Shimia isoporae: one gene and its partner. The protein of the gene in region 1 binds, or shares a complex with, the protein of each later gene. Links are inferred from orthologs where the notes say so. Each region holds a gene or a part of one and is shown on either strand. Other genes may lie near its edges.

Region 1 (15,164 bases):
TAGTCTTGAGTACGAAGGCTATACGATCACTCCCTCACCGATAAAGGAAGGTGGCCAATTCCGGGTGTCTGCCAAAATCGAAGGGTATGTCGACGGGGTAGCCAAGGAACACACGTTGATCCGCGCTGACGTCATCCGCGATCATGACGAGGCAGTCGAGATGTCGGTGCGCAAAGCCAAGCAGCTGATTGATCAAATGGGCGCGGCGCTTTTCTGACGCCACTTCGCCAAAACGCAAAATAAAACACCGTCACATCGCGACTGTGACGGCGTTTCTGCATGAATTGGAGGCTTGGAGAGGCCTTTGAAATTGATATAGGTGCGGCGGGGAAAATTGTAACAGGGGAATACTTCGAAATTTTTCCCTCTATACGAATACTGGCGCCTATCTTGGGGCGCATATTTGCCTCTACCCAAAGAATTGTAGCTGCCCTATAGTGCCTGTGGATAACTGGGGAAAAACCCCAACACAGGCGATACTTGGCGGTATCAAAGAGCAGACGAACGAAGGGAAGGCCCATGCGCTGTCCGTTTTGCGGAAATATCGACACACAGGTTAAAGACTCGCGCCCTGCTGAGGATCACGTTTCGATCCGGCGGCGGCGCTTTTGCCCGGCTTGTGGAGGCAGATTCACAACCTACGAGCGGGTTCAGTTGCGCGATTTGGTGGTGGTTAAGTCCAATGGTCGCCGCGAAGACTTCGATCGCGACAAGCTCGAGCGCTCTATTCGGATTTCTATGCAGAAGCGCCCTGTGGAACCAGAACGCATTGACCAGATGATCAGCGGCATCGTGCGCCGGCTTGAAAGTATGGGCGAGACAGACATTCAAAGCCATAAGATCGGCGAGATCGTCATGGAAGCGTTGGCGCGGATCGATACGGTCGCCTACGTGCGCTTCGCCAGCGTATACAAGAACTTTCAGGCTGCGGATGATTTTGATAAATTCGTCTCAGAGTTGCGTCCGGATACTCAGCCTGAGGAGTAATTTTGTCCGACAATCGGTATATGCGGCTCGCGTTGTCTTTGGGGCGACGCGGGCAGGGGCAGTGCTGGCCCAACCCCGCAGTGGGATGCGTCATTGTGAAAGATGGCCGCGTTGTGGGGCGTGGCTGGACGCAGCCGGGCGGGCGTCCTCATGCGGAACCAGTGGCTCTTTCGCAGGCGGGTGATGCCGCCCGTGGTGCAACGGTCTATGTCACTCTGGAGCCTTGTGCGCACCATGGACAAACGCCACCCTGCGCAGAAGCTCTCATTGCCGCTCAAGTCTCGCGAGTCGTGGTCGCGGTTGAGGACAGCGATGCCCGTGTTTCGGGACGCGGTCTGGCCATGTTGCGCGACGCGGGGATCGAAGTTGAAACCGGCGTGATGGCGGATGAGGCGGCTCGCGATCTGCAGGGGTTCTTCCTGAAAACCGATCTAGGGCGGCCGTTTCTAACTCTGAAACTGGCAAGCACACTGGACGGAGCGATAGCGACCGCGACCGGAGAAAGTAAGTGGATCACGGGGCCTGAGGCGCGCCGCGAAGTCCATGCGATGCGGATGCGACATGACGCGGTCATGGTCGGCGGAGGGACGGCGCGCGCTGATGACCCGTCTCTGACCGTTCGGGAACTGGGGGGGGAGCGTCAGCCTGTGCGCGTGGTGGTATCGCGGCGACTGGATCTGCCGTTTATGGGTACTCTGGCGCGCACGGCACGAGAAACCCCGGTGTGGATTGCTCACGGTGCAGACGCCGACGCTAACCTACTGAAGGCTTGGGAAGATCTCGGAGCGGAGTTGCTGCCCTGCGACCTTCACGGGGCGCAGATTTCCCCTGTGTCATTGTTGCAAGCCCTTGGCGCAAAGGGACTGACACGCGTCTTTTGTGAGGGCGGCGGTGCGCTGGCCGCGTCTTTGTTGTCTGCGGACGTTGTGGACGAACTCATCACATTCAACGCGGGTATGGTGTTGGGCGCAGAGGGATACCCCGCAATCGGCGCGATGGGCGTTGAGCGATTGGCGGAAGCCCCTAGGTTTGACCTTGTGTCCCAGCGATCTGTCGGGCGAGACGTCATGTCGGTGTGGCATCGGATCGAGCCGCACTAAGCAGGTTAGCGCCAGATCCAGCTATAGCTCGCCAAAAGCCCCTGAAGTTTGGACAGAGTTCTGTTTGACCAGCCGGGGTGAGGGATTTCACCGGTAGAAAGGCGTTCTAGGGCCACCTCAACCGCGCAAGGGAGGCCCGTTATCGGATCTCTGTAGCGCGGGTAATCTATCAGCGTTGCGTGCACCAACCCTTGCAGGCTTGGTTCCGCTATGCGTCGGGCTGGCACGTCGCCCAAATCTGTTGTCAGGCCCCAACCGGCGTAAAAAGGTGCTCCGAAAGTGGTTACTTTCTTGCCGCGAATGAGGGCTTCAAAGCCGGACAGGGATGTCATCGTCCAGACTTCGTCGATTTTCTCGAGAAGTGACGCCATGTCTGTGTTTGGCAATGTCATGTCCGCAATGTCCTGCTCGATGGCGCCCGCACGCAGGCCTGCCTCCACGTCCGGATGAGGTTTGTAAAGAATTACCGCGTCCGGATTTGCAGCGCGCGTGGCCTGCAGGAGATCGAGATTTGTTCTGATTGCGGAAGTACCGGCAACGATCGAAGCATCATCTTCGACCTGTCCGGGAACGAGTATGCGTCGCCCCGCCGGAAGGTCTGGTGTGTCACCACCTAGATTATATTTGCTCAAGCCTAGGTCACGCAAAGACTGGATCAGCCGATCGGCTCTGAGGTCCTGATCAGGGCGAAGAGTGGCGCGCTTCGCGATCAAACGCTCCAGTCGGCTTTCACCGGATGGATCGTAGTAGATACCAAGATCGTCACATACCAGCGACAGTGGCGGAACGAGTTCAGCTCCGAGACCACGGGAGCGCAGGAAACCGTCTTCGACACGAAGTGCACCTTCGGGACCTGCCTTGCTTGCCCAAACCATGGCCGGGCGGTCATCGCGCTGACGGTTGAATACCGGCGACTTTTCCGAGCCAAAGAAACTTTGCAGGGGTTTTCGCTTCCAAAGCCGCATACCGTGTGCGGTCCATCCATGTCGGTCTTCCCGCCAGGTGCGGGCCTGTGCGGCGAGTTGCTCGATAGCATCCTCGAGCTCGCACAATTGGTCACCGTAAGGATCATACCATGTGGGATATAGGATCATCGCGGCGGCAAAAAGTTGCGCGCGCGTCAGTTGGCGATGACGGCGGGGGAGGGGGTATTCGTCCGATGTAAGGCCCCAGCCGATGTAGAAAGGCTGACCAAAAACGCGTGGTTTGTGGCCAGCAAAAATGGCTTCGAAGCCCAACTGGGAAGAGAAAGTGTATACGCCGACGGCACCTTCAAACAGCTGCCATGGGCTGACCGGTTCCGAATAAAGTGAAACTCGGTCGGTTTCATCATCAGGTCCGAAGTATCCCGAACGCGCGCCATGTTGCGTTTCCGGATGGGTTTTGATCAGGACCGGGCACCCGGGGTGTTCTTCCTGCGCCATGATCAGCATCTCCCGGAAACGGCTCTCGGCGATGCCGTCGCCAGGGGCTGATGCGGTCACTGATGCGTCTCCGCGGGTCTGGTCGATCACCAGAACATATCCGGGCGCGGGGATGTCCTGATCGGTTTCAACCGCGCAGTATTTTGTGAGATGGGCTTCTTTGATGCGTTCTATTGCTCCGCGTGCACGGTTCAAAAGCGCGGTGTCATCAAGAGGGTGGTTCGCAAGCAACCTTTCGAGATCAGACGGTGTTGATGGATCAAAATGGGGTGCCTTGGCGTCTATCATTAGACCGACAGGGGGCTCTTTTTTTACGCGACCGGGATGTAGGGACCGCAAAAGCGCGTCCTCGAAATAAAGACAGTTTGCGCCGGTGCGATCTGATACGGCTTCGCCGCGATGGCTGGTCGGGCTTTGTCCCCAGATGGCGATAAGGTCGTCTTCGTCAGGTTTGCCGAATTTCAGCTCGTAGCCTGCCAGCTCGATGATGCGGCGCAGCCGTTTTTGCTGAAAGAACCCGCCGTTGAATGCAAAAAGCCGCCGGGGGTCGTTGGCCCCGGCGGCTTGGAGTTCATTCTCGTTGTGGCCTTTATCCACCTGTGCCAAGTCCGCCCACAGCCAACAGCGTATCCGCCGAGGTGAGTGTGCCAGTGATCGAAGCGATGGTTTTGTTCCAAGTGGTGATCGGCGCCTCGGTCACATAGAGCGTGTCGCCGTCGCGTACCACGAAATCGCGAGCCATGAACATTCCGTTCGGCTGCGTGAGATCGAGCACATAGACCATACGCTGCGCGCCACTTAAGTCGCCACGACCGAGAACCTGATTGGCAACAGGCTCTGCTTCGTTTCGGAAGACAAACACGCCGGTGGGATCACTTGATGTTGGCAACAGACCGCCGACTTGCGCCAGCGCTTCGATTGCGGAGAGGTCTCTGGAAAAGAAATTCACACGACTTTGGGTGCCGGTGGCGCCCAAAGCAGTAAATGCGCGGGTGTCCTCTTCAACCAAAATGCGGTCACCCCCACGCAGGGCGATGTCGAGTTGGGGATTTTCGTAGAGGTCCTGAAACCAGATCTTGCCGGATGTGCTTCCACGCAGAACGGTGATCTGCGCGATTTCAGGAACAATCGTTACGCCACCCGCATGAGCGAGCATTGTGGAAAGTGTTCGTGTCGGGCGTTCGATAGGGTAGACGCCTTGCGCACCCACCGTTCCGACCAAGGAAACCGTGGCGCCATCACCGGCAGCACGGCGCACCTCGACTTGTGGATCGGGGGTCTGTTCTTCGAGCTTGGAAGAAATGATGCGACGGATGCCCTCGGGAGTGTTCCCTGCGGCGCGAATACGACCCGCATAAGGCACAAAGATAAATCCGGAGCCATCGACCTGAACTTCTTCAAGGATCGCAGCAACTTGACCTTCCGGTCCCAAAAGCGGTTTGTCGACGTTCTCCCAGATCGTTAGCGAGAGAATGTCGCCCGGGCGGATCGTGTCTGATCCGAGCTGTCCGGCGTTTTTGAACCCGTCTGAGAAGCCAAGGGCCGGGACAACCGCTGTTGCGCGCGTCACACGGTCGTTTACCGCAACGATAAAGGCGTCGCCCTCTTGCTGGACGGATCCGGCGTAAATTTCGCGTTTGCTGGGTCCGGATCGTGGCACGAGAGTACAGCTGGCCACTGAGCAAGATATGGCCAGCGCACAGGCGCACTTCACCCAACGATTTTGGATGGATTTCACTGCTCGGTCTCCTCGACCTGTTATTGTTCTGCCTCAGGTTTTGACCGCAACTTAGCGGAATCCAAACCAAAAATCCAGCGCTAGACCTTGTGTCGGTCAGGTCACCAGTCGCAACTGTTGCCTTGGTGCCGCTGTGCCGGCCTCAAGGGCTTCGTAAGGATCGTGGGGCGAAAGCATCATATCAACCACTTGTCGCATCAGTTGGCGGCGGCCTGCGGAGGAATAAAAGCCGCCGGGCACTTGGCTGGTTTCCAATAGGAAGCGGCGGTAGATTTTGTAGGCTTGGTTGTCCGGACGGGTCGCGCCTGCGAAAAACTCCGGAAGCGGTTGCGTGCTGACGAATTCTGGTTGGTTGTAGACGGCGTCGCCGAATACCTTGAGCGGAATCCCGCGCCAAAGCACCTGCTGTGCGGCTGTGGAATTGACGGTTACCGCAGTGCGGGCGTCATTCAGAAGCTGGGCAAGTTTGCCTCCCCTGACCCAATGAACGCGATTGGAAATACCGTGTTGTTTTGCCAGGCGTTTGATCTCTTTGCGCAAGGGAGCCCGACCATCCTCCAGTGGGTGCGCTTTGAAAACAAGGTGGTGATGCTTGGGGGCTCCCGCCGCAAAATTCTCAACCAGCAGAGCGAGAAAATCCGTCATGCTGTCGAATGGCGAGTGTTTCTGGAAGCTGCTGTCATGTTCAAGTTGCAATAGCGCCAGATGGTAGGGGAAGCCGCCGAACCGAATGCGCAGCGTCGCGAAACGGCGTTCAATCGCTTGGAAAGGCATCAGCACAAGTCGTTTGATGTAGAGGGCAAACTCTTCTGCCACCGTCAGCGAGCGGTGCGGGCGGAAGTTCCGGTAACGCCAATTCGCGAACATCACAAAGAAGTGGTAGAGGGCGCCATAAAAGACGTGTTGCCGCATATCGCCCCAATGCGCAGGTGGCATCGGCGTGTCGAGGTCCGCCCCTTCCAGCGCTTTTGTCATTTGTGCGATGTCCATCGACATCAGTCGAGAGTGGCCATTTGATCCGCCACGCTCGTAGGTCACCCAATAAGGGCGCAAATAGCCCTCCTCGAAGACATGAACACACAAACCCATTTCTCGGGCGATCTCGATCGCCTGCGCGTGAATCGGGCGGACATCGCCGTAAAGAACGATGTCGGTGACACCTTTTTCAGTGGCGAGGTTTTGAAAGTGGGCGCGCCATCCTTCGAGGGTCCCGCGGTAAGCGTGAAATGTACTGCGGCTTGGCCAGAACACGCTGTCGCCAGCGTTAAAGCCGACCCGCAACACTTCTGCGCCGGAGCGTTGCAGCATCCTGGCAAGCCTGCGGAAGAACGGCCCGTGTGGGCCTTGCAGGAACATGAATACGCGTTTTGTGTCTGCTTCTCGGGTCATTGGAGCGCCGTTATAGTGCAAGCGTTTCAAAAGCGTTACCACTTTCCTGAGGCAGAATTACGGCAGACGGACGATACGCTGCGGATCAAAGGTCACGGGTTGTGTCGCGAGACGGGCGCGAGTAGGACTTTGGGCGATTTACATATCCGAGGAGCCCCAGAATGTTCACGGGAATCATCACTGATATTGGCGAAGTGCGCGAACTGGAAAAGCGTGGTGATCTGCGTGCGCGGATTGGCACGAGCTATGACACCTCGGGTATCGATATGGGAGCGTCCATCGCGAGTGACGGGGTTTGCCTAACGGTCGTGGAACTCGGGCCTGACTGGTACGACGTCGAGATCAGCGCCGAAACCGTTTCCAAAACCAACCTTGGGGATTGGGAAGAAGGAAAACGCGTCAACCTAGAACGCGCCCTGAAAGTTGGCGACGAACTAGGTGGGCATATTGTTTCAGGCCACGTCGATGGAGTTGCAGAGCTGATTGCCATGCAGGACGAAGGTGACAGTACCCGGTTTACTTTCCGCGCTCCCGAAGCGCTGGCAAAATTTATTGCGCCAAAGGGGTCTGTCGCGCTCAATGGAACCTCGCTGACGGTAAACGAAGTCGACGGTCGCGAGTTCGGTATCAACATCATACCGCACACCAAGGAAGTCACCACCTGGGGAAAAGCCAAAGTGGGAGACGCGATCAATCTTGAGATTGATACTCTGGCGCGCTACGTGGCCCGTCTTGCGGAGATGCAGGGCTAAATCACAGGGATGGTCCCGTCGAAACGTGCAAAGGCGCAAGGTTTCCTTGCGTTTTTGAACGAAATGCCGTCGCGCACGCACTTTCAATTGGACGGGGCATGGTCTATCTCGGCCCCAACAGACGGAGACTGCCAATGTCCTTTGAAAAACCCGGCCCGGTGGAGCAGAGCCTGCGCGATGCCATCAGCCCGATAGAAGACATCATTGCCGACGCTCGCAATGGCAAGATGTACATCCTTGTTGATCACGAAGATCGCGAAAACGAGGGTGATCTGATTATTCCGGCTGAGTTCGCCGACGCCGATGCGATCAACTTCATGGCCACGCACGGTCGTGGGCTGATCTGCTTGCCGATGACAGCCGAGCGCATCGACCGGCTCGGGCTGCCGATGATGGCGGTAAACAATTCATCCCGTCACGAGACCGCATTCACCGTTTCAATTGAGGCGCGCGAGGGAGTCAGCACCGGCATTTCAGCAGCGGATCGTGCACTGACGATTGCTACGGCGATCAATGAACAGAACACAATGGCCGCAATCGCAACGCCAGGACATGTGTTTCCGTTGAGGGCAAAACGGGGTGGCGTCTTGGTGCGCGCCGGCCACACCGAGGCATCGGTTGATATTTCCCGCCTTGCGGGCTGTCACCCAAGCGCTGTGATCTGCGAAATCATGAATGACGATGGTACTATGTCGCGTTTGCCGGAGCTGGTCGCATTCGCAAAAGAGCATGGCTTGAAGATTGGCACGATCAGCGATTTGATCGCTTATCGATCCCGCAACGACAACGAAGTTGTGCAGACCAAACAGGAAATGGTGCAGTCCGAATTCGGCGGCGAATGGGACATGCGCATCTTTACGGATCAGATTCACGGCATCGAGCACGTTGTCATGATCAAAGGCGATATCACAAATGACGAACCGGTTCTGGTACGCACGCATGCATTGCACGAAGCAAGCGATATCCTCGGGCTTGGACCAAAGTCAGCGCGTGAGCTACCTGCGGCGATGAAAAAGATTGCGGCAGAGGGGCGGGGGGCTGTGTGCCTGTTCCGAGAGCCTCGCCACAGTCTCTATGCGGACGAGGACGAGGGCCCGCGCACGGTCAAACGCACCGGTCTTGGCGCACAGATTTTGTCCAACCTCGGATGTTCGGAACTGGTGTTGTTGACCGATAGTCCGCAGACCAAATATCTGGGTCTGGATGCTTACGGATTGTCGATAGTGGGCACGCGCCCGATCCTGGCGGAGGAATAGAACATGGCTGGCTCAGAAAAACACTACATCATGCCCCGGGCGGAATTTGACAAGCCGGTCAAGCTGGCGATTGTGATGTCGCCTTACTACAAGGACATTGCAGACAACATGCTGTCCGGCGCTGTCGCGGAGATTGAGGCTTGTGGGGGCTCTTACGAAGTTGTCGAAGTGCCTGGAGCCTTGGAAATCCCGACTGCAATCGGCATTGCGGAACGGATGTCCAATTTTGACGGATATGTCGCGCTGGGTTGCGTGATCCGCGGCGAGACCACGCACTATGAAACCGTCTGCAACGACAGTTCGCGAGCGATCCAGCTGCTGGGCTTGCAGGGCCTTTGCATCGGCAATGGTATCCTGACAGTCGAGAATAGAAAGCAGGCGGAAGTTCGGGCCGATCCGGCGGATCAAAACAAAGGTGGTGGCGCTGCAGCTGCGGCCTTGCATCTTGTTGCGTTGAGCCGTAAGTGGGGCGCTCAGCGCAAAGGCGTGGGGTTCGTTCCCGATGCCGAGGAATACAAACTCGCTGGTCAATCCAAGGATACACCCACCGCATGACCCTTTCCGGTAACCAGAAACGCAAGATGAAATCTGCCTCCCGCCTGTATGCGGTGCAGGCTTTGTTTCAGATGGAAACCACCGGCCAGACGGTCGATCAGGTGCGTGTGGAGTTTCTGGATTTCCGGTTTGGTGCGGAAGTTGATGACGCGACCGACATGATCGAGGGAGATCACGATCTATTCGTGAAAACTCTCGGTGACGCGGTGAATTACCAGGCGCCGATCGACCAAATGACGGACCGTGCCTTGGTGGCCAAGTGGCCGATAAACCGTATCGATCCAACCTTGCGGGCTCTTTTCCGTGCGGCTGGTGCGGAGCTGTTGCAAAGCACCACCCCGCCCAAAGTTGTCATCACCGAGTATGTTGCCATCGCAGCTGCCTTCTTTCCCGAAGGCAAGGAAGGCAAGTTCGTGAATGCCGTTCTGGATCACATGGCGCGTGAGGCGAGGCCCGAAGCCTTTTGATCTAGCGCTGTTTCGTCGCGCTGACGTGATTTTCAAATCAGCTCAGGACATACTAAGCTTTCCCATAGGGAAAGAGGTTTTGTCATGCCCAAGTTGGTTCGTCTTTACATCACACAAGTCTTGATCGGGTTTGGTGTTTCTGCGGTCTTTGTCGCTCTGCTTTTGTGGCTCGACGTTGCAAACCTCGCACATCTTGTGATGCACACTGAAGGCGGTTTCCTTGCGCTTTTTGTGTTGTGGTTCCTGAATGGCATCGTGTTTGCCAGTGTCCAGTTTGCCTATTCGATAATGCGCATGGCGCATCACGACGATGGATCCGGTGGAGGCAAACGTGATGCCCTGCCTGTTCTGCTGAGCGATCCTGTTCCGGTTCCTGCGCGGAAAGTGCGCCGGCAGTCCTGAGACCGCTGGCGCAAGAGGGCACTCACTGCATGTCGTGCAGATTGAGCAGAAAGCCGTGCCAGCCTTTGTCGAGCGCCAGCACGAGGCCGTAGCCCTCGGAATCGGTGGGCAACTCACTGTGTTCAAGCGTCAATTTGGTGCCTCCGGGCGCATCTTCCAGACGCCACTCCACCGTTGTCATCGCGCCATTCATCGGGCCAACGGTGAAGCTCCATTTCATGTAGTCATACGGCGACATTTCCTGAACGGTTCCCCAACACATCCGATCGCCATCCTTCTGCGAGGTGAGCAGATAGTCCTCGCCCTCGGCCAGATCTTTCTGCGCCGGATGGAACCATTTGTTCAGAAGATCGGCTTTGGTCAGAAACTCCCACACGCGCTTGCGGGGCGCAGGGAGGTAGACCGATTTTTGAATTGCTGTGTCAGCCATTGTCATATCCAGTGTCATTGGCAGCGTCCTTTTCAATAGCAGATTTCAAAGCTTCCAAACGGTCGTCCCAGAACCGGTCAAACCAGCCAACCCAATCAAAAACAGGGCGCAAAGCCGTTGCGTTGAGGGAATTTATTGCTTCGCGGCCGCGTTTTTCGACGTGGATCAGGCCGCCATCAGACAGAACCACGAGGTGCTTTTTCACGGCTGCTCGGGTCATGTCAAAATGCTCTGACACCTGTGCGATGGTCATTGGAGTTTCCCCCAACATGCGCAGAATGTCGCGACGAGTTGGATCGCCAAGAGCGCGGAAGACGGGTTGCAGATCGGTCATTGGGCTGGCCTTGTGGTTAAAGTAATACCATTTGGTATTGCGAATCTATAAGATACCATTTGGTGTCATGTCAAGTTGGGTTTCTGCGTTGATGGTCCGCTGAGGGTCGCATTTGGACACTCGGCATGCCGCTGAACACAGCTAAGATTCTGAAAAAGAGGAGAGAACCATTGATCACGCGCGGCTTTTGCCTCTGTAAAAAAACCACTTGGGAATACGAGGGGGAATCCACGTGGGAGTGCTTCTGCCACTGCGATGATTGCCGCCGCAATTGCTCAGCCCCTGTTGTGGCCTGGCTTGGCGTGCCGCTGAGAAACTTCCGTTGGACAGGGCAGACGCCCAAGACTCTGGAAAGCTCCAAAGGCGTGTTCCGTCACTTCTGCGCCGACTGCGGCGCACCAATGGGGTTTGAAGCCGACCACTATGCCGGCGGGATGCACCTTTATGCGGCGTCGCTGGAAGATCCGACCAAGTTCACCCCGACCTTTCACGTGAATTGGAAAGGCAAGCTGCCGTGGCTGGTGATGGAGGATGATCTGACGAAATACGACACAACGCTTCTGCACGCGCCGGAGGATTTGAGTGACTATGAGTGAGCACCTTCGCTCGCTAGGTGCAAGCGGCGGACGGCGGTATTGAGCCCAACTTGTTCATAAGTCGAACCGAAGCGGACGCCCGTTCTCTGTTTTGAGGCAAATCCAAACCGACGACCAATCGTCACTGGAAAGCTTGATCCAAAGCTGCTTCGCAGTGGACCAGGGTCGTGTCGAACACCGGAACCGAGACGTTGCCTTGATTGAGCAGCATGCCAACTTCGGTGCAGCCGAGGATCAAACAATCCGCGCCTTCGTCACCAAGGCGGCTTGCAATACGCACGTACTCAGCTTCGCTGCTGGGCGTAGTGATGTCTTTGCAGAGCTCTTCATAAATGATGCGATGCGTTTCTGCTCGGTCGGACTCGTTTGGCAAGACCGGCTCAAGACCAGCTTCTCGTAGACGTCCCGTATAAAAGTCCTGCTCCATTGTGAAGGCCGTTGCCATGAGACCGGGACGCAATAGTCCCGCATCGCGAATTGCTTTTGCCGTTGCATCAGCAATGTGAAGCAAAGGAATCCCGACACCGGACATCATCTGATCTGCGAGCTTATGCATCGTGTTGGTCGCAAGTACCAGAATATCGGCACCGCCACGCTCGAGGGCTTTGGCCTCCTCATTCAAGATGTCTCCCGCTCGCTCCCAATTGCCCTTTGCCTGAAGCACTTCGATCTCGGCAAAATCCAAGGAACGGATGATCAATTGGGGCGAATGCAGGCCGCCAAGTCTATCACGGGTGAGCCTGCAGAGTTCGGCATAGTAGAGTTGCGTAGAAGCGGCGGACATGCCGCCAAGAATACCAATCGTCTTCAAATCTGCCTCGCTGCGAGTCTGCAATTTTGTGAGCATCACGATAAAGCTAAGCGGACATCAATTGAAGCACCGCTTTGTCCCGCGACCCGAACGACTCGGTCATTCTCCGGAAGAAAAGTGGCGGGCCCGCAAACGCAGCCGTGGGGTTATCTCATTCCCGAGGACCTGTATATACAGGTGGGCGCCAGGTAACCAGGCCAGGACCAGGACAGAGCCAGCTCCCTCGGAATTGCTTAAGGCCACCGGAATGCAACCGTATCACGAGAAGGGCAGCACCCGCCGTTGTCCTATCTAAGCGTCGATGCCAGTTCGTGCAAGGCCCGAGACGCGACGAACGGCTTGCTTTTTGTTCATGAATTGTTCACGGTGCTGGCATGGAAGATACATCGCTCCTCACTCTGCAACCCGGCCAACTTCTTGCGCGTGGCGTCAGCCGTCATTTGCGCAGCCATGGCTACGTCTCAATAGAAGAGTTCGTACCCGCGCGGGGCCTACGGGTGGACGTCATGGCGTTGGGTCCGAAAGGCGAGTTGTGGGTCGTCGAGTGCAAGTCGAGCCGGGCGGATTTTCAATCCGATACCAAATGGCAAGGCTATCTCGAATGGTGCGACCGTTATTTTTGGGCGGTTGATACGGAATTTCCCACGGATCTGTTGCCCGATGGCACAGGGCTCATCATGGCAGATGCCTATGACGCTGAAATCATCCGCATGGGGCCCGAGGACAAGGTTGCACCTGCGCGTCGCAAGAAGATGATCCAGAAATTTGCCACCGACGCCGCACGGCGCTTGCAGCGCTACCGCGACCCAAAACTTGTGCCGATGCCCGACGAGGACTGACGGGTGTCTTTCCGGTTTTAAATGTCTGCAGAGATTTGGCGCATCCCAAAAGGGATTGCTACAGCATGGATTTGTCAGCCGACGGAGCGGGCCGCGGTGGCCGCCGCGCGGATTTCGTCCGCGATCTCTTCTGCTTCTTCCGGATCGAAGTCCATGGGGATTTCGACACCATTGGCCTCAACAAATATCCGCACGAATCCCTGATCGGTGGGGCCGATTTGCAGGTTGGCTTCTAAGTCGCGTTCGGTGTTGATGCCCATGGCGGTTCTCCTGTGCTGGCAAATCGGGTAGCGTGAATGCACGACGAAGGCAAGTCACGCGAGGACAGGAGGGCATCGTGCGTGAATTCGAGGGGGTCAAATTGCGTCAATTCGAGGCGCGGGATCTTGACTGGCTGGTGGAGGCGCACGCAGAGCTTTACGCCAGAACAGAAGGGTTCGACGACAGTTTTGCATTTTTGGTTTCTGCGATTTTGACGGATTTTCTCGACCGTCAGGATACCGTTTGGGAGCGCGGCTGGGTGGCCGAAAGGGATGGCTGGCGTCTGGGCAGCATTTTCTGCGTGAAATCCGAACAATCCGACATTGCCAAATTGCGTCTGTTTCTGGTGCAGCCTGAAGCACAAGGCATGGGGTTGGGCAAACACTTGCTCGAGACCTGCATGGGGTTCGCACGGGATAGAGGCTATGTGGGGATGCATCTCTGGACCCACGAAAGCCACACAGCAGCCTGCGCGCTTTATGAGGCCTATGGCTTTGAAATGACCGCTGCCGAGCCGGTGCGGAATTTCGGCGTAGATCTGGTCGAACAAACTTGGAAAATTTCATTTTAGGCGCTTGCAATCGCCGACGCAGGGCGATACATCGCCCCTCACAGTGCCGCCTTAGCTCAGTTGGTTAGAGCGCTGGATTGTGGATCCAGAGGTCCCCCGTTCAAACCGGGGAGGCGGTACCATCACTCCTCATTGGAATTTTTAACCGGCTTATTCGGCGCCTTTCAGTTGTGGTGTCCGGTGAGTTTTTTCGGTCCTCACGCAGATACCATTTGACCAAAGGGCAAACGCGCGGTCACCATGTCTCGCAGCTCTGATTTTGGGGCTATCATGGGGAGTGGTCATGCGCATCGACGGGCTGCAATATGCCAATTGGTCCGAAAAAATCTTTCGGCAGATGCGCGAAGGCGGTGTCGACGCAGTGCATGTGACAATCGCTTATCACGAGACATTCCGTGAAACGGTGTTGAATTTCGAGCGCTGGAACCGATGGTTTGAAGCCCATTCTGACCTGATCATCAAAGGTCACAGTGCTCGCGATATTGACCGCGCTCGTGAAACTGGCCGAACGGCAATTTTCTTTGGCTTTCAGAATCCGAGCCCAATCGAAGACGACATCGGACTGGTGGAAATCCTGCACACTTTGGGCGGGCGGTTCATGCAATTGACGTACAATAATCAGTCGTTGCTTGCGACCGGTTGCTACGAGACGGAAGACAGCGGGATCACCCGAATGGGGCGGCAAGTCATCAAGGAAATGAACCGGGTGGGTTTGGTCGTTGATATGAGCCATTCGGCGGACCGCTCCACCATTGAGGCCGCAGAAATTTCCCAGCGACCGATCGCGATCACGCATGCCAATCCGCACGCGTGGTTTCCTGCGCTGCGCAACAAAAAAGACGCCGTGCTCCGGGCCGTTACGGAGAACGGGGGTATGCTTGGGTTTTCTCTTTATCCGCATCACTTGCGCGGAAAATCCGACTGCACGCTCCAGGATTTCTGCGCGATGATTGCGCGAACGGCCGATACTTTCGGTGTGGCGCACCTCGGGATTGGGTCGGATTTGTGCCAAGACCAGCCCGATAGCGTGGTTGAGTGGATGAGAACAGGGCGCTGGAGCAAAGAGGTGGACTTCGGCGAGGGATCGGCATCGTCGCCGGGTTTCCCGCCAATGCCGGATTGGTTCCAAGACAACAGGGACTTTGGCAACATTGAACAGGGGCTTTATGCCGTTGGGATGAACGCCGAAGAGGTCGCAGCCGTCATGGGCGGCAACTGGTATCGGTTCTTTGACGAAAACTTCGGGCCAGAT
Region 2 (15,178 bases), on another replicon or contig:
TCTTCATGATTTCCGGATATTTTCTGATGATGTCGATCGACCGAAGTCGACTGGGAGCTGCAGCGATCACAATCCGCAGGGGATTTGGTCTCTACTACATCATTGTTCCAATGTTGCTGCTGACCGTGGTTCTCGACTTTTTCGGTTTCAGGGCAAATGCCGAACTCTACGACTATTCGGATTATTACATCACAGAAGACCTTCGTCGCCCCTATACCCGCTTCGAAATCATCGCGGCGTCAATTAGCAGCTTGCTGTATCTCAACGAGAGTTGGTGGTTTACCTTGCTGGAAATACATAGAGGCCACGGTGGCATGCGCGCGTTTTCAAATGATCCATTCTGGTTCATGTGCTATCTGATTGCGTTCTCGACGCTTTTGCTTATCTGGCGGCTTGTTCGCGGATGGTGGAAGTTTGGGCTGCTCGCGACTTGGCTGTTTGTTTTTGGCATACCCATACTCTTGCTTGCTCCCTTGTTTCTGGCGGGATCGCTTGCTTACCTTATCCACCAGCGTTGGAGATTGCCTGACGATGTCTCTACTTAAATCAATCGGCTTGACCGGAGGAAGGGCGCAAGCGCTCATTCGGGCCGCTGCCGCCCTTGTCTTGGGCGCCCACTTAGCAATAGGCAACGCCAAGGCCGATGATGTGGTTTTCGGATATTACGACGAGTTCACCCTGTATTTTGAGGATGAAGGCGGTTTGAAAGACGAGATCCTATTGGTTTTTCATGGATTTGGATCCGCGATGCCAAACGGGGCTTACCGCAGTCTGCACAACAAGTATGCGGAGCGATATTCGATCATCGGCTTCAATTATGACTATTTCGATCTTACGGCGAATGACACCATTATGGATGCCGTTTGGGATCAAATCCTTAAAGACAAAAGCGTCACTTTCGCCGGAACCTCTCTTGGAGGATTTTGGGCAAATTATTATGCCGAGAAATTTGGGGTTCCAAAGGTCTTTGCTGTTAACCCGGTAATCGATCCGGTCCAACAGTTGCGGCAGTTTGTGGGAACGATCACGGTTGAAAAGCGAAACAAGACTGTCTTGGTGACAGAGACGGATATAGACAACTACATCGGAAGGAAGGCACGTCCATCACCAGATATCGAGCGCCTTATCATCCTGACGAGGGACGACAAGATATTGGATTATCGGCTTGCCGAGGACTGGTATGATGTCTCGGGCACGGAACTGGTGATCCTTGATGACGGCGGGCACACCTTGAACTTGCGAGAAGAACGCTACGAACCAATCATCAAGCCGTTTTTGCTGGGGGAAGATTAGGCGGGGCTTCGATTTTCGGTGGAGGCAAACAATTCCCGCTTTGCACTTGCCAGACGACCAAACCCCGTATAATACGCGCGGGTTCTCATTGAGAACGTGAAGGCGGGGTGATTCCCGCCTTTTGGGTTCGATGAGGGTTTGCGGTGGTCGCAGGTCCTCCTCTCAACTCCCACGCCTACAAAAGGCTGACGAAATGCAAAGTCAAAACATTCGCATTCGGCTGAAGGCTTTTGATTACCGCGTGCTGGATGCCAGCACACAGGAAATCGTAGCAACCGCAAAGCGCACAGGCGCGACGGTTCGCGGCCCGATCCCGCTTCCGAACAAAATCGAGAAGTTCACCGTTCTGCGTGGTCCCCACGTTGACAAGAAATCCCGCGATCAGTTCGAGATCCGTACGCACAAGCGTCTGCTCGACATCGTTGATCCGACCCCGCAGACCGTGGACGCGCTGATGAAGCTCGACCTGGCGGCCGGCGTGGACGTCCAGATCTCGGTATAAGGAGAGTATTAGATGCGCTCCGGTATCATCGCGAAAAAAGTGGGCATGACCCGCTTGTTCATGGAAGACGGTAAGCAGATTCCTGTGACCGTTCTCCAACTCGACGGCCTTCAGGTTGTTGCACAGCGCACCATGGAGAAGGACGGCTACACCGCTGTTCAGCTCGGCGCTGGCTCCGCCAAGGCCAAACGCACCTCCAAAGCCATGCGTGGCCACTTCGCAGCAGCGAAAGTGGAACCCAAGCGCAAGCTGGCCGAGTTCCGTGTCTCCGAAGATGGTCTGATTGAAGTGGGCGCGGAAATCTCCGCAGAACACTTCCTTGAAGGTCAGAAAGTAGACGTTGCGGGCACCTCGATCGGTAAAGGTTTTGCCGGTGCCATGAAACGCCACAACTTCGGCGGTCTGCGCGCGACACACGGTGTCTCGATCAGCCACCGTTCGCACGGCTCGACTGGTCAGTGTCAGGATCCCGGTAAGGTTTTCAAAGGCAAGAAAATGGCCGGCCACATGGGTGCAGTCCGCGTGACCACGCAGAACCTGGAAGTCGTCAAAACCGACGCCGACCGTGGTCTGCTGTTCATCAAAGGCGCCGTACCTGGTCCGAAATCCGGTTGGGTTTCCGTCAAAGACGCCGTGAAGAAAAAAGCGCCTGAAGGCCTGCCATTCCCGGCAGCCGTGAAGGCAGCAGCAACCGAAGCAGCGGCCGAAGAAGCGCCTGCGGAAGGTGGTGAAGCATGAAACTTGACGTGATCAAACTCGACGGCTCCAAGGCTGGTTCTGTAGAACTGTCCGAAGACCTGTTCGGTCTGGAACCGCGTGCGGACATCCTGCACCGCGTGGTCCGTTGGCAGCGCAATAACGCGCAAGCTGGCACTCACAAGGTGAAGACCCGCTCCGAAACTTCTTACTCCACCAAAAAGATCTATCGCCAAAAAGGCACCGGCGGCGCACGTCACGGTGACCGTAACGCGCCGATCTTCCGCGGTGGTGGCATCTACAAGGGTCCGGTTGTGCGTTCGCACGGTCACGACCTGCCGAAGAAGTTCCGCAAGCTGGGCCTGAAGCACGCCCTGTCCGCGAAAGCGAAAGCAGGCGAGCTGGTTGTGATCGAAGACGCAGCATCCGAGGGCAAGACTGCCGCTCTGGCCAAGCAGGTTGCAAACCTGGGCTGGAAACGCGCTCTGGTCATCGACGGTGCGTCCGTGAACGAAGGCTTCCTGAAAGCATCGCGCAACATCGAAGGTCTGGACATCCTGCCGACGATGGGTGCGAACGTTTATGACATCCTCAAGCGTGACACCCTGGTGATCACCAAAGCGGGGATCGAAGCACTGGAGGCTCGTCTGAAATGAGCGCGAAGGCAGAACACTACGATGTGATCCGCAAGCCGGTCATCACCGAGAAATCCACAATGGCGTCCGAAAACGGCGCTGTGGTTTTCGAAGTATCGATCGACAGCAACAAACCACAGATCAAAGAAGCTGTTGAAGCGCTCTTTGGTGTGAAGGTCAAAGCGGTCAACACCACAATCACCAAGGGTAAAGTCAAACGTTTCCGCGGCCAGCTCGGCAAGCGTAAAGACGTCAAAAAGGCTTACGTCACCCTGGAAGAAGGCAACACGATCGACGTGACCACCGGTCTGTAAGATCTAGTTGTTTGAGAGAATGAAAGCCCCCCGGCCTGAGATGGCCGGGGGGTTTTTTCGTCTTGGGCGGGCAATTGAGAGTACACGAGTCCTGTCTCGTCTGCCGGAGTGCTTTCGCCGAAGTTTCAAATACTCAAGGTCTGATTCAGGAAGGACCGGAACGGACGCCCTTGTCTGATTTCAGTTGCCGTGCCAATGAGAGGCTGTTGGCGCGATATGTGATGGAGAACAAATTGTCGAAGACCGGAGCAACAGTCCGCATGTTTGAGGATGAGGACTCTCGTGGCTCAGCCGCGCGTACCTATCCTGTATTTGGGTGCCCTCGAGGCGGCACAACGGCCGTTGCACGGTGTGTCGGCGCTCTTGGTATCTTCATGGGGGACGACATGGGGGTCAATTTCGAAGACCCTTTGTTTGGCGCCGGCAATCCCAAAAAACGCGATACCGTAAAAGCGCGAAACAAGGCGCATTCGGTTTGGGGGTGGAAGTTCCCAAACGCGGTGAACTATCTGGATGCAATTGCGCCAGCGCTGCGCAATCCGAGGTACATCTGTGTGACGCGAGACGTTACGGCCAACGGCCTTGGGATCTCTGCGAGAGACAAGAATTTTGACGATGTGATGGCTGTCGAACGTTCTCTGCAAAACACGCAGCGCAACTTCACTTTCCTTTTGCGGCAACAGAGGCCGTCTTTGCTTGTTAGCTATGAGAAATTGATAATGAAGCCTGAAGAGGTTTTGGCAGATCTCTCAGACTTTCTGGGGGTTTCCCCAAGCCAAGAACAACTTGATTTCGCCTTAGATGGGATCACGCCGGGGCGCTATAGGCCAGCCCACGAGAAGGGCAATTCTCCAAAACCCGCAGGTGCGGGTGCCGCTGCACGAAAAGATCGCTCGTGGCCTTGGAAGAAGGCAACACGATCGACGTGACCACCGGTCTGTAAGATCTAAGTTGTTTGAAAATAGGGAGCCCCCTGTCAGAGATGGCAGGGGGCTTTTGTTTGTGTTGCCTCATTGGCTTGTGGCGGATATGCTTGCGCTGCCTGTTGGGACGACCCAACTCTAAAAAGGCTCAGCCGGGACGGCCCGTTTTGTTTGAAACGAGGTGATCATGGCTTGGATTTATCTTCTCATCGCAGGACTTCTGGAAACCGCTTGGGCGGCGTCGTTGAAATCTGTGGCGCAACGGTTTGACGTTGGTGTTGCGGCTTTCACCGTTGTGGCCATGGGGGCGTCGCTTTTTGCGCTCTATCTCGCAATGGCGCGGCTGCCGCTTGGGGTGGCTTATCCGGTCTGGACCGGCATCGGTTCGCTTGGCGCGGTTGTTGTCAGCGTGCGCTGGTTCGGGCAGGCGCTGTCGTGGCAGGGTGTTTTGGGTGTGGTTTTGCTGTTGGCGGGGATGGTCTTACTGGGCGCTGAAGGACACTGAGGAAAGGGATTGGATAATGGCAAATGCAGCAAAACAGGCGCGGGCGCTGATTGAGGGGCGGGCGGCGCTGATCGTGATCGACATTCAGAAGAGCACGTTCATCGACCAGAGCGAGGTGCGCTCGATTGATAACATGCCGAACTACAAGGACTACATGCTGGCCGCGCGTGAGGCGGTGGATGTGGCGCATGAGGTGGGCATTCCGGTGATCTTCATTCAAGAGGTGCACCGCCCCGATTTGATAGACTTTGGACGCGAGCTGGACGGGGACGAGGATGTGCATTGCCTTGAGGGTGATCCGCGTACCGAAGTGGCCAAAGAGGAGATGGGATTTCGGGAGGGTGACTACGTTGTGCCGAAACGGCGGTACTCGGCGTTCTTTGGAACCGATTTTGAGATCCTGCTGCGCGGGCTGAAGGTGGATACGTTGCTGTTGTGCGGCGGGCTGACGGATGTTTGCGTGCACTACACCTTCGTGGACGGGCATCAGTCCGATTATTTCTGTAGGGTGATTGAGGATTGCGTGGCTGGCTCATCGCTTGAGGCCCATGAGGCGGCGTTGAAGGCGATGGAGTATCTGCAGACCGGCGCGCGGCGCGGGTTGGGTGAACTGCTGGCTGCGATGCGGGAAGGATGAGAGTGACTGCCCACTGACTTCAGTGACTTTGGATTTTGCGGAATTGCGCGAAACAGCGGGCCTTGGGCCGCCGCGCATCGTCGTGCTGAAAGCATGCCTCTGGCATGACGCGCCCCTACGCGGCGGTGATTTGGTGAAGCTAGCGCTCCCTCGATAGGGCTTACTGACGTGGCTGGGATAAACTGGCAGGTACATGCGTTTGAATCGCCACCGCGCGCGTCGTCGATGCGCGGCTTGGGTGCGAATGTTGGCGCAGGCCAAGAAAAACAAGGGGTGCACTTGCCACCACCCCGCAACCCCGCTATATCGCGCAAGTCGTGTGGCCTCAGATTCGTTCTGGGGCTGCTCACGTTTTGAACCGGGCACCTACGGGGGCCTAAAAACTTGGCCACCTTCGGGGGGCTTTAACATCGCCGGATCTGATCAATTTCCACAGGTCTGGCTGCTATACGGAAGACAGAAAGCATGGCACTTAAGTCGTACAAGCCGACGACGCCGGGCCAGCGTGGGCTGGTGCTGATCGACCGTTCGGAACTTTGGAAAGGACGTCCCGTCAAAGCTCTCACCGAGGGTTTGACTAAATCGGGCGGCCGGAACAACACCGGACGGATCACCTCGCGTCGTCGTGGTGGTGGGGCAAAACGCCTTTACCGGATCGTTGACTTCAAACGTAACAAATTTGATGTGGCGGCAACCGTTGAGCGGATCGAATACGACCCGAACCGGACCGCGTTCATCGCATTGGTCAAATATGACGACGGCGAGCAGGCATACATCCTTGCACCGCAGCGTCTGGCAGTGGGCGATCAGGTGATCGCGTCTGCAAAGGCCGACATCAAGCCGGGCAACGCAATGCCGTTCTCGGGCATGCCGATCGGTACCATCGTGCACAACATCGAACTGAAACCGGGCAAAGGCGGCCAGATCGCCCGCGCAGCCGGTACTTATGCTCAGTTCGTTGGTCGTGACGGCGGTTACGCTCAGATCCGCCTGTCCTCGGGCGAACTGCGCCTCGTGCGTCAGGAATGCATGGCCACCGTTGGTGCCGTGTCCAACCCTGACAACTCCAACCAGAACTTCGGTAAAGCCGGTCGTATGCGCCACAAGGGCAAGCGTCCGTCGGTCCGTGGTGTTGTTATGAACCCGATCGATCACCCGCACGGTGGTGGTGAAGGACGTACGTCTGGTGGTCGTCACCCTGTGACACCCTGGGGTAAGCCGACCAAAGGTGCACGCACCCGCAACAAGAACAAGGCGTCGCAGAAGCTTATCATTCGCTCGCGTCACGCCAAGAAGAAGGGCCGTTAAGATATGGCACGTTCTGTATGGAAAGGCCCCTTTGTGGATGCTTATGTGCTTAAGAAAGCAGAAGCAGTCCGCGAATCCGGCCGCAACGAAGTGATCAAGATCTGGTCCCGTCGTTCCACCATTCTGCCCCAGTTTGTGGGTCTGACCTTTGGTGTGTACAACGGCCAGAAACACATCCCTGTCAACGTCACTGAAGACATGATCGGTCAGAAGTTTGGTGAGTACTCGCCGACTCGCACCTATTATGGTCACGCAGCTGACAAAAAAGCGAAACGGAAGTAAGTCATGGGCAAGGCAAAGAACCCCCGCCGCGTGGCTGAAAACGAAGCAATGGCGAAAACCCGCATGCTTCGCACCAGCCCGCAGAAACTGAACCTCGTGGCCGGCATGATCCGCGGCAAGAAAGTTGAGAAGGCTCTGACCGACCTGACTTTCTCCAACAAGCGTATCGCAGCAGACGTGAAGAAATGCCTTCAGTCCGCAATCGCCAACGCCGAGAACAACCACAACCTGGACGTCGACGAGCTGATCGTTGCCGAAGCCTATGTGGGTAAGAACCTGACCATGAAACGCGGTCGTCCGCGCGCTCGTGGTCGTTTCGGTAAGATCATCAAGCCGTTCTCGGAACTCACCATCAAGGTGCGTCAAGTTGAGGAGCAAGCCTAATGGGTAACAAAGTAAATCCGATTGGCATGCGCCTTCAGGTGAACCGCACCTGGGACAGCCGTTGGTACGCCGACACCAAGGATTATGGTGATCTTCTCCTGGAAGACATCAAGATCCGTGAGTTCATCAAACAAGAGTGTAAGCAAGCCGGTATCGCACGTGTGATCATCGAGCGTCCGCACAAGAAGTGCCGTGTGACTGTTCACACCGCGCGTCCGGGCGTGATCATCGGCAAAAAAGGCGCGGACATCGAGACGCTTCGCAAGAAGATTGCAGCGATGACCGACTCCGAGCTGCACCTCAACATCGTTGAAGTGCGCAAGCCGGAACTCGACGCAACACTGGTCGGCGAGTCAATCGCCCAGCAGCTGGAGCGCCGTGTGTCCTTCCGCCGTGCGATGAAACGTGCTGTTCAGAACGCAATGCGCATGGGCGCCCAGGGTATCCGGGTGAACGTAGCAGGTCGTCTGGGTGGTGCAGAAATTGCGCGTACCGAATGGTATCGCGAAGGTCGCGTTCCGCTTCACACCCTGCGTGCCGATATCGACTACGCACACGTGGAAGCAACAACCGCTTACGGGATCATTGGTATCAAAACCTGGATCTTCAAAGGCGAGATCATGGAGCACGATCCGCAAGCGCGTGACCGTCGTTCGCAAGAAGTCCAGGATGGCCCAGCACCTCGCGGTGCAGGTGGCGGTCGTCGCTAAGGGAGACTGAAACATGCTTCAGCCAAAGCGTACAAAATTCCGCAAAATGCACAAAGGCCGTATCAAAGGCCTCGCAAAAGGCGGTTCGGACCTGAACTTCGGTTCTTATGGTCTGAAGGCAACCACACCTGAGCGTGTGACTGCCCGTCAAATCGAAGCGGCGCGTCGTGCAATGACCCGTCACATGAAACGTCAAGGTCGCGTTTGGATCCGCATTTTCCCGGATGTACCGGTAACTGCGAAGCCGATCGAAGTCCGGATGGGTAAAGGTAAAGGCTCTGTGGACCGCTGGGTCTGCAAAGTGAAGCCTGGCCGCGTCATGTTCGAAATTGACGGTGTTTCCGACGACGTTGCACGTGAGGCCCTGCGTCTTGCAGCCATGAAACTGCCGGTGAAAACCCGCGTTGTGGTGCGCGAAGACTGGTAAGTCTTCGTCGGGATTGCCCTAAAAAGCTTACAGCCCTCGCCGAGAAATCGGCGAGGGCTTTTTGTTTTTGGGCGACGCGATCTCACATTTGGCGTTTGCCCGCAGCCGTGTTACCTTGGGTCAAATGCCTGAAAGGTATCGAGCATGGCCAAGAGCGATTTGAAAGTCACCGACATCCTGAGCGCGTACCCGGACTGCCCGCAACGCGAGATGGCGTTGCGCGCTCTGCGCAAAGGTCACCCTGATTTAGCTCTGGAATGGCTGAATGCGCTGCAGGATATGATTGCAGATGGGCGGGCTTCAATCGAAAGGGACCGGCTGGTCGCTCAGAAACGTCGCGCCTAGGAACCTGCGAACAAAAAAGCCCCGCAGTCCTGAGACGCGGGGCTTTTCGTTTCAAATGTTATGAGCTTGATCAGGCAGCTCGCGCAGATGCGAACTTCGCCTTTTGCCCACCTTTTTCGTCCTTGTCGCCCTTGAGGCGGAATTTGGAGACTGCCTGAACCAAGTTGTCCGCCTCCATGCGAAGCACTTGGCCAGCTGCAGACGTCTCTTCAAGCATGGCGGCGTTTTTCTGGCTGTCTTTGTCCAGAGACTCGACTGTGCCGTTGACCTCCTTGAGGCCACCGGACTGTTCGACGGTATTGTCCGCGATCTCGTTCACGGTGCCGACGACTTTTTCCACGGTGCGTACGATTTCTTCGAGAGCATCGCCGGTCTGGTTCATCAGCGTAACACCATTGGCAACTTCCGTTGTCGAACTCGCAATCAAGGTGTTGATCTCATGAGTCGCTTCGGACGACCGCTGCGCAAGCGCGCGAACTTCGGACGCAACAACTGCAAACCCACGTCCCGCGTCGCCGGCACGTGCCGCTTCGACTCCGGCGTTAAGCGCCAGCAGGTTGGTTTGGAAGGCAACGTCTTCGATCATTCCGGTGATTTGCGAAATCGCGTCAGAAGATTCTTTGATGCGCTGCATTGCCTCGAGCGTCTCTTCTGCGACCTGTCGGGTGGCTTCTGCCTGATTTTGAGCGCTGTTTACGCGACCGCGGGCCGTTTGAGCCTTGTTCGCGGTGTCGGTAACTGTGTCACCCACGTTTTGTAGTGCTGCAGAGGTTTCCTCTAGCGAAGCCGCGTTGATTTCGCCACGACGGGAAGCGTCATCTACCGCCCCGGCAATTTCCTGCGCCGTACGGCTCAGCACGCTGCTGCTGTTGGATAGTTTGTGCATCATATCGTTCAAACTATCCGTGAGGTGATCCAGTGTGTCGGAGATATCCTTGAACACGCCTTTTTGACCGTTGGGCATGGATTGGGTCAGATCGCCTGTTGCAAGTTCGCGCAGAGCTTTCTTGATGTCGCCCAATCCTTTTTCTGCGACCTCACCAATCGCGTTCACGCCGTTGCCTAGCTCGGCGAATACCGGATCGGTGCTTGTGACTTCGATGCGTCGGCTGAAGTCGCCTTCGGCACAGCTGTCGATGACCATACCGATATCTTGTACAAGCTGACGTTTAGTCTTTTCTTCTTCGCGGTTTTGCGCAGCGATTTCGACGATGGATGCGATTTCGCGGACCCGAGATTTAGGAACTTCCGGTTCGAAGTTGCCTTCCATCATCCGCGCAAGGAAGTTGTCCAGTTGGACCAACGGTCGGGAGATGGCGCGAGACATCAGGAGTGAGAAGAGAATGAACAGAGCACCGCCAATGACTCCGGTGTAGAGCGCCTTGGATTGGGCGTTCTTGCCTAGAGTAACAGCTTCCTGCTCTATGATCTCGCGGACCTCGCCTGCTTCCGAGACGATCACTGCATTTGAGGGGTAGGCGTCAGCGAATGCCTTGGACACATTTTTGCGGATCGACAACTCAACCTGTTTCTCGGCAACGTATGCGTTGAAGGCCGCTTCGTATTGGTCCAAGAGGGGATCTATTTCGGCTTTTTGTTCGGGAGAGTCATAAAGGAATGCTGGCAGCGAACGGAACTCTTCCAGGCGTGCGATCACGTCGGCGGCCGATTCAGGATCGGATGTTGCGATGAAGTCTTTTTCTGCAACTCGTGCCGTGAGCAGTTTGGCGTGTAGAACTGGAACCTGAACGTATTTCAACTGGTCTTCCACAGCTTGAATTGCGTTATTCAGATCGCCACGCAAACCGGAGGCAGCATCAAGCCCCAGCTTCTGGTTGCTAGCTACCAGCTTGTCGAATTCGACACCATATATCTCAAGGTGTTTTGCCAGTTCCGGCATCGCTTCTTGCGAAGCTGCCATCTCGGGAATTGTCGGCAGTTCGGCGGCCAAAATGTCAAAGGAGCTTTGGAGCTCGGCCAGAGTATCCGCTTGTCGGCCGATGTATTTAGGATCTGACCGAAGAAGGAAGTCCTTCTCGTTTCGACGGGCCAGAAGGAATTGCACGTAGACGCGGATTGCTTCGAGGTTGACCTCCTCGATCTGCTGCGTCCGCACTTGCATGGCATCGCGCTGCTTGCCTGCGTCCAGAGCGGTGTTGAAGATGATGAAGATCACGCCGATGGCGAGGCCGATGATGGCAAAGATGGCCATCCGAATGGAAATTTTCGGTTTCATTCTGACTGTCTCGTTGCTTTCTCTTTGTCGGATTGGCTATCAGCCAATGGTTAAAAGAAAGTGGTTGCCGACTTTTCCCGGTTAATTCGCAGTTTCCATCGATGGACGGCTTTCTAAAATTCTTTTCCATTAGTGGGTTAAGGTAGAGCGCACCTCAAGGTGCTTCATTTATTGAAGTAAATGAAGGTTTGGGTTGCTGAAAGGACAAGAGGGTTCAAACGCATTTTGGCGACCAACCCGAAGCAAACCGGGAAGAGAATCATTAACTGGCGCGTTTCTCAGAACCGCAGGCATTGCACTTTTGACACCAAGGGAGGCGTGCTCCATCAATACTCCTTGATCTCTCCAGCCCTCGCGTTGGTCTTCAACGTGCGATACGTAAGGGCATGTCCAAAATCGAATCCCTCTTTGTGACCCGCCTGTATCGTGCTCGCCTTTCTGAGTTCGACCCGAAAATCGACACAGCAGAACTGGAAGCTTCCTGTTACTCAATTGCCGAAGATGATGAGGCCGGACAGAACTGGTGCGAAGAAAAGGGGTATCCGGGATACACCTCATATGCGTCTCTGACAGACCTGCCTTGGCGCTTTCCGATTTTCGGAGACATCGTCGAGGCACTTGATAAACACGTCGCTGCGTTCGTGGAGGATCTGGAGTTTGATCTGGATGGGCGGAAACTCGTTCTGGAGGACATCTGGATCAACATTCTGCCGGAAGGCGGAATGCACTCGTCGCATCTTCATCCGCATTCTGTGATCAGTGGAACCACCTATGTGTCCATGCCGGAAGGCGCGAGCGCTCTCAAGATCGAAGATCCGCGGTCTGGCCGTATGATGGCCGCTCCGGTTCGTCGTCAAGGCGCGCGTCGTGAGTTGGAGCCTTTCATTTATGTTAAGCCGGATGTTGGCGACGTGCTTTTGTGGGAAAGCTGGTTACGGCATGAGGTGCCAATGAACATGTCAGAGGATGAACGCATTAGCGTTAGCTTCAACTACAAGTGGGAATAGCACTCGCTTGCTGGTAGCGCCTCTCCGACGCGAAAAATACATAAAGAGTCGTCGGTCACCTTACGTCACCCTGCCTGCGCTGGTTAGTGTTGCCTCAGACAACATCTAAATGGAGGGCGAGATGGCAGAGGAAGATACCGACTATGAGGTCGGACAGGATAACGTTCAGGTCTTTGGACTGGATATACACAACCCGGTGTTTGCCATTTCCGGCTTGACGATTGTTGCTTTCGTATTTTTTTCGTTGGTTTTCAAAGAGCAGGCAGGCGCGTTTTTCGGCTGGTTGCGACCAACTCTGACAAGCAACTTTGACTGGGTCTTTATGATCAGCGCGAACATCTTTGTCGTGTTTTCTCTGCTGCTTGTTGTTTCGCCACTCGGGAAAATCCGATTGGGCGGAGATGATGCGAAACCCGACTATAGCTATGCCGGCTGGATAGCGATGTTGTTCGCCGCCGGCATGGGCATTGGCCTTGTGTTTTGGGGCGTCGCGGAACCGATTTCTCATTATGGGGCGTCGCTGGGCGGTATTTCTGTCGGCGAAGATGGCATGCGAACAGACTGGGCGCCTCTTGGAGCCGCGGTAGGCGATCCGGACGCAGCGCAGGGTCTTGCCATGGCAGCCACCATTTTCCATTGGGGGCTACACCCCTGGGCGGTCTATGCCGTTGTGGCTCTGGCGCTCGCCTTCTTCAGCTTTAACCGCGGATTGCCTTTGACGATGCGTAGCGTGTTCTATCCGCTGTTCGGCGAAGCGACCTGGGGGCCGTTGGGTCACATCATCGACATTCTGGCAGTCTTTGCCACGATCTTCGGCCTTGCGACGTCGCTGGGCCTCGGCGCGAGTCAGGCGCTTGCGGGTTTGAACTATTTGTTCGGGGTTCCGATCAGCGATGGAATGAGCGTGTTGCTCATCGTTCTGATCACGGTCTTCGCACTGGTATCGGTTATCGCAGGTCTTGAAAAAGGGGTTAAGCGGTTGTCCGAGGCCAACATGATCCTCGCGGCTGCGCTCCTGATCCTTGTGCTGCTTGTCGGGCCTACGGTGGCGATCTTGACGGGGTTCTTTTCCGGCATGGCGGAGTACATTGTAAATTTGCCGGCGCTGTCAAATTGGATGGGGCGTGACGACGCCAACTTCATGCAAGGTTGGACAACATTCTATTGGGCGTGGTGGATCAGCTGGTCGCCGTTTGTGGGTATGTTCATTGCGCGTATTTCGCGCGGACGGACAATTCGTGAGTTCATCGTTTGCGTGCTACTGATCCCAACACTGGTTGGCGCGCTTTGGATGAGTGTTTTTGGCGGCGCGGCGCTGGAGCAGGTGACCGGCGGCGCGGCGCAAGGGCTTGTAGATGCGTCTCTTGAAATCAAAATGTTCAAAATGTTTGAGGCGTTCCCGCTGACCGGAGTTCTTTCTTTTATCGGGATCGTTCTCGTCGTGGTGTTCTTTGTGACAAGTTCGGACTCCGGTTCGTTGGTCATCGATACAATCACGGCGGGCGGCAAAACCGATGCGCCAACTGCTCAAAGGGTTTTCTGGTGCATCCTGGAAGGCGCGATTGCAATCGTGTTGTTGCTTGGTGGCGGGCTTGGCGCTCTTCAAGCGGCTTCCATTGCAACCGGTTTCCCATTCGCGATCGTTCTAGTGTTGATGGTCGTGTCGGTAACGCTTGGATTGATTAGGGAACGCAAGGGCTGACTAAACAACAAGTGAGAGTATGAAACTGGACCGCCAAATTCGGCGGTCCTTTTTTGTGCTTTTGGCCCAAAACCATACGTTTTTGGCCCGAAAACTGTGAATTTGTGAGGTGACGGACCTCATATCTTTTTCATCGGAAGACAGATTAAACACACAAACCAAGTTAGGAGCCCAAACATGTTCTCGAAAGCAACTCTCTCCGTCGTCGTTCTTGCCCTGACCTCCTCCATGGCCGCGGCCAACATCAACGCAACACCTGCGCCATCACCGGTGCCAGCTGAAGCTTCCGCTACATATGAAGTTGCCGGCACCAATGGCATGGATCGCCGTCAAGACCGTCGCGACACCCGCCAAGACTGTCGCGCAAGCGAAGGCGCTGTAGGTGCCGACAAGCGTGACTGCAAACAGGATAGCCGGGCTGGGTGAAACCGGCTTGTGGGGGCGTCGCCGGATGGGGCGATACTAAAGACCGGCCGCGGGGAGTGGCCGGTCTTTTCCGTTGTGGAAAGGTGCGTCACTCTGCTTAATCTGGGTTCATGTTACAATCACCGAGCCCTCGCTACACTTTCGTCAAGTCTCAGTTAGAGAAAGACCTCGGTGCGACAGCCGCCAAAGAAATTGTGTCGGCTGCAGGTCTGCTTGGCGTTCGTGAAGCGGAAGCAACTGTTCAGGACGAGGCGCGGCTGATCGAGTTTGCAGTGAAAAAAAGCAATCGCCCGGAGTTGGCTGCGCAGCTTGGAATGGCATTTCGACACTCCAGCACACTTTCGGCATTCATCGCTCGCAGCTCTGAAACTCTGCGTGAAGCTGTTCTGGGCGTGGCCCACTTTCTGCGGCCGACCGATCCTACAACAGTGATTGAGCGTTTTGAGGATGGGGAGAATGAAACCCTAAGGGTATACAGTCGAGAACCGCAGTTATTGATGAACTTGCCGTTTCAGGAGTTCCTTGTATTTGCGCTTTTGGCGCGGATGCGGACGGTTGCCGGTCGCGAACTCCGCCCCCGATCGGTGCAAATAAAACATGGGCGTTCCGGCGACATTCGTGCTTACGAGAGATTGGTCGGAAGTCCCGTGCTTTTCGGATCCAAGAATACAGGAATTGTCTTTGAGCGAGCCGTGCTGGACCAGCGCTTGGCAACACATGACGCTGTTCTAGCCGCGCACCTGAGACGGCTTGGTGAGGTCGAAATCGCGGAAAGTACGCAGCGGCGCGAAACTCTGGCGGAGAAAGTTCGTAGATCCATCCTTGATGGCTTTCCGGGAAAGCTAA

The links.
Region 2: the proteins of nusB (region 1) and rpsJ are in contact, whole or in part, in a solved structure (PDB 3D3B), measured with the Escherichia coli proteins. The link is inferred for Shimia isoporae from one-to-one orthologs.

The regions. Positions count from the first base shown.
Region 1 is NZ_SMGR01000001.1:1,959,950-1,975,113, reverse strand. Bases 8,031-10,932 are described here. They hold nusB (transcription antitermination factor NusB), read left to right. Parts: upstream 8,031-9,197; coding sequence 9,198-9,668; downstream 9,669-10,932. Other genes in these bases: BXY66_RS09640 (metalloregulator ArsR/SmtB family transcription factor), read right to left, coding at 10,493-10,834; BXY66_RS09645 (SRPBCC family protein), read right to left, coding at 10,093-10,518; BXY66_RS09650 (hypothetical protein), read left to right, coding at 9,753-10,070; BXY66_RS09660 (6,7-dimethyl-8-ribityllumazine synthase), read left to right, coding at 8,650-9,201; ribB (3,4-dihydroxy-2-butanone-4-phosphate synthase), read left to right, coding at 8,031-8,646. Also shown: BXY66_RS09700 (HlyU family transcriptional regulator), read left to right, coding at 1-217; transcriptional regulator NrdR, read left to right, coding at 520-987; bifunctional diaminohydroxyphosphoribosylaminopyrimidine deaminase/5-amino-6-(5-phosphoribosylamino)uracil reductase RibD, read left to right, coding at 1,008-2,087; BXY66_RS09685 (capsular polysaccharide biosynthesis protein), read right to left, coding at 2,093-4,108; BXY66_RS09680 (polysaccharide biosynthesis/export family protein), read right to left, coding at 4,101-5,249; BXY66_RS09675 (capsule biosynthesis protein), read right to left, coding at 5,346-6,638; BXY66_RS09670 (riboflavin synthase), read left to right, coding at 6,800-7,390; more of ribB, read left to right, coding at 7,525-8,030; BXY66_RS09635 (GFA family protein), read left to right, coding at 11,005-11,430; BXY66_RS09630 (aspartate/glutamate racemase family protein), read right to left, coding at 11,552-12,277; BXY66_RS09625 (MmcB family DNA repair protein), read left to right, coding at 12,616-13,080; BXY66_RS09620 (DUF6324 family protein), read right to left, coding at 13,155-13,340; BXY66_RS09615 (GNAT family N-acetyltransferase), read left to right, coding at 13,418-13,912; BXY66_RS09605 (membrane dipeptidase), read left to right, coding at 14,196-15,164. UniProt on the Escherichia coli protein: Part of the processive rRNA transcription and antitermination complex (rrnTAC). The complex forms an RNA-chaperone ring around the RNA exit tunnel of RNA polymerase (RNAP).
Region 2 is NZ_SMGR01000007.1:864-16,041, forward strand. Bases 225-3,140 are described here. They hold rpsJ (30S ribosomal protein S10), read left to right. Parts: upstream 225-1,486; coding sequence 1,487-1,795; downstream 1,796-3,140. Other genes in these bases: BXY66_RS19960 (acyltransferase family protein), read left to right, coding at 225-545; BXY66_RS19965 (YqiA/YcfP family alpha/beta fold hydrolase), read left to right, coding at 493-1,293; rplC (50S ribosomal protein L3), read left to right, coding at 1,808-2,533; rplD (50S ribosomal protein L4), read left to right, coding at 2,530-3,140. In the rest of the region: more of BXY66_RS19960, read left to right, coding at 1-224; more of rplD, read left to right, coding at 3,141-3,147; BXY66_RS19985 (50S ribosomal protein L23), read left to right, coding at 3,144-3,440; BXY66_RS19990 (sulfotransferase), read left to right, coding at 3,674-4,369; BXY66_RS19995 (DMT family transporter), read left to right, coding at 4,551-4,868; BXY66_RS20000 (cysteine hydrolase family protein), read left to right, coding at 4,885-5,505; rplB (50S ribosomal protein L2), read left to right, coding at 5,971-6,813; rpsS (30S ribosomal protein S19), read left to right, coding at 6,817-7,095; rplV (50S ribosomal protein L22), read left to right, coding at 7,099-7,479; rpsC (30S ribosomal protein S3), read left to right, coding at 7,479-8,189; rplP (50S ribosomal protein L16), read left to right, coding at 8,203-8,616; BXY66_RS20030 (hypothetical protein), read left to right, coding at 8,761-8,961; BXY66_RS20035 (methyl-accepting chemotaxis protein), read right to left, coding at 9,032-11,197; BXY66_RS20040 (2OG-Fe(II) oxygenase family protein), read left to right, coding at 11,584-12,204; BXY66_RS20045 (BCCT family transporter), read left to right, coding at 12,326-13,906; BXY66_RS20050 (hypothetical protein), read left to right, coding at 14,084-14,332; BXY66_RS20055 (AraC family transcriptional regulator), read left to right, coding at 14,443-15,178. UniProt on the Escherichia coli protein: Involved in the binding of tRNA to the ribosomes. Part of the processive rRNA transcription and antitermination complex (rrnTAC). The complex forms an RNA-chaperone ring around the RNA exit tunnel of RNA polymerase (RNAP).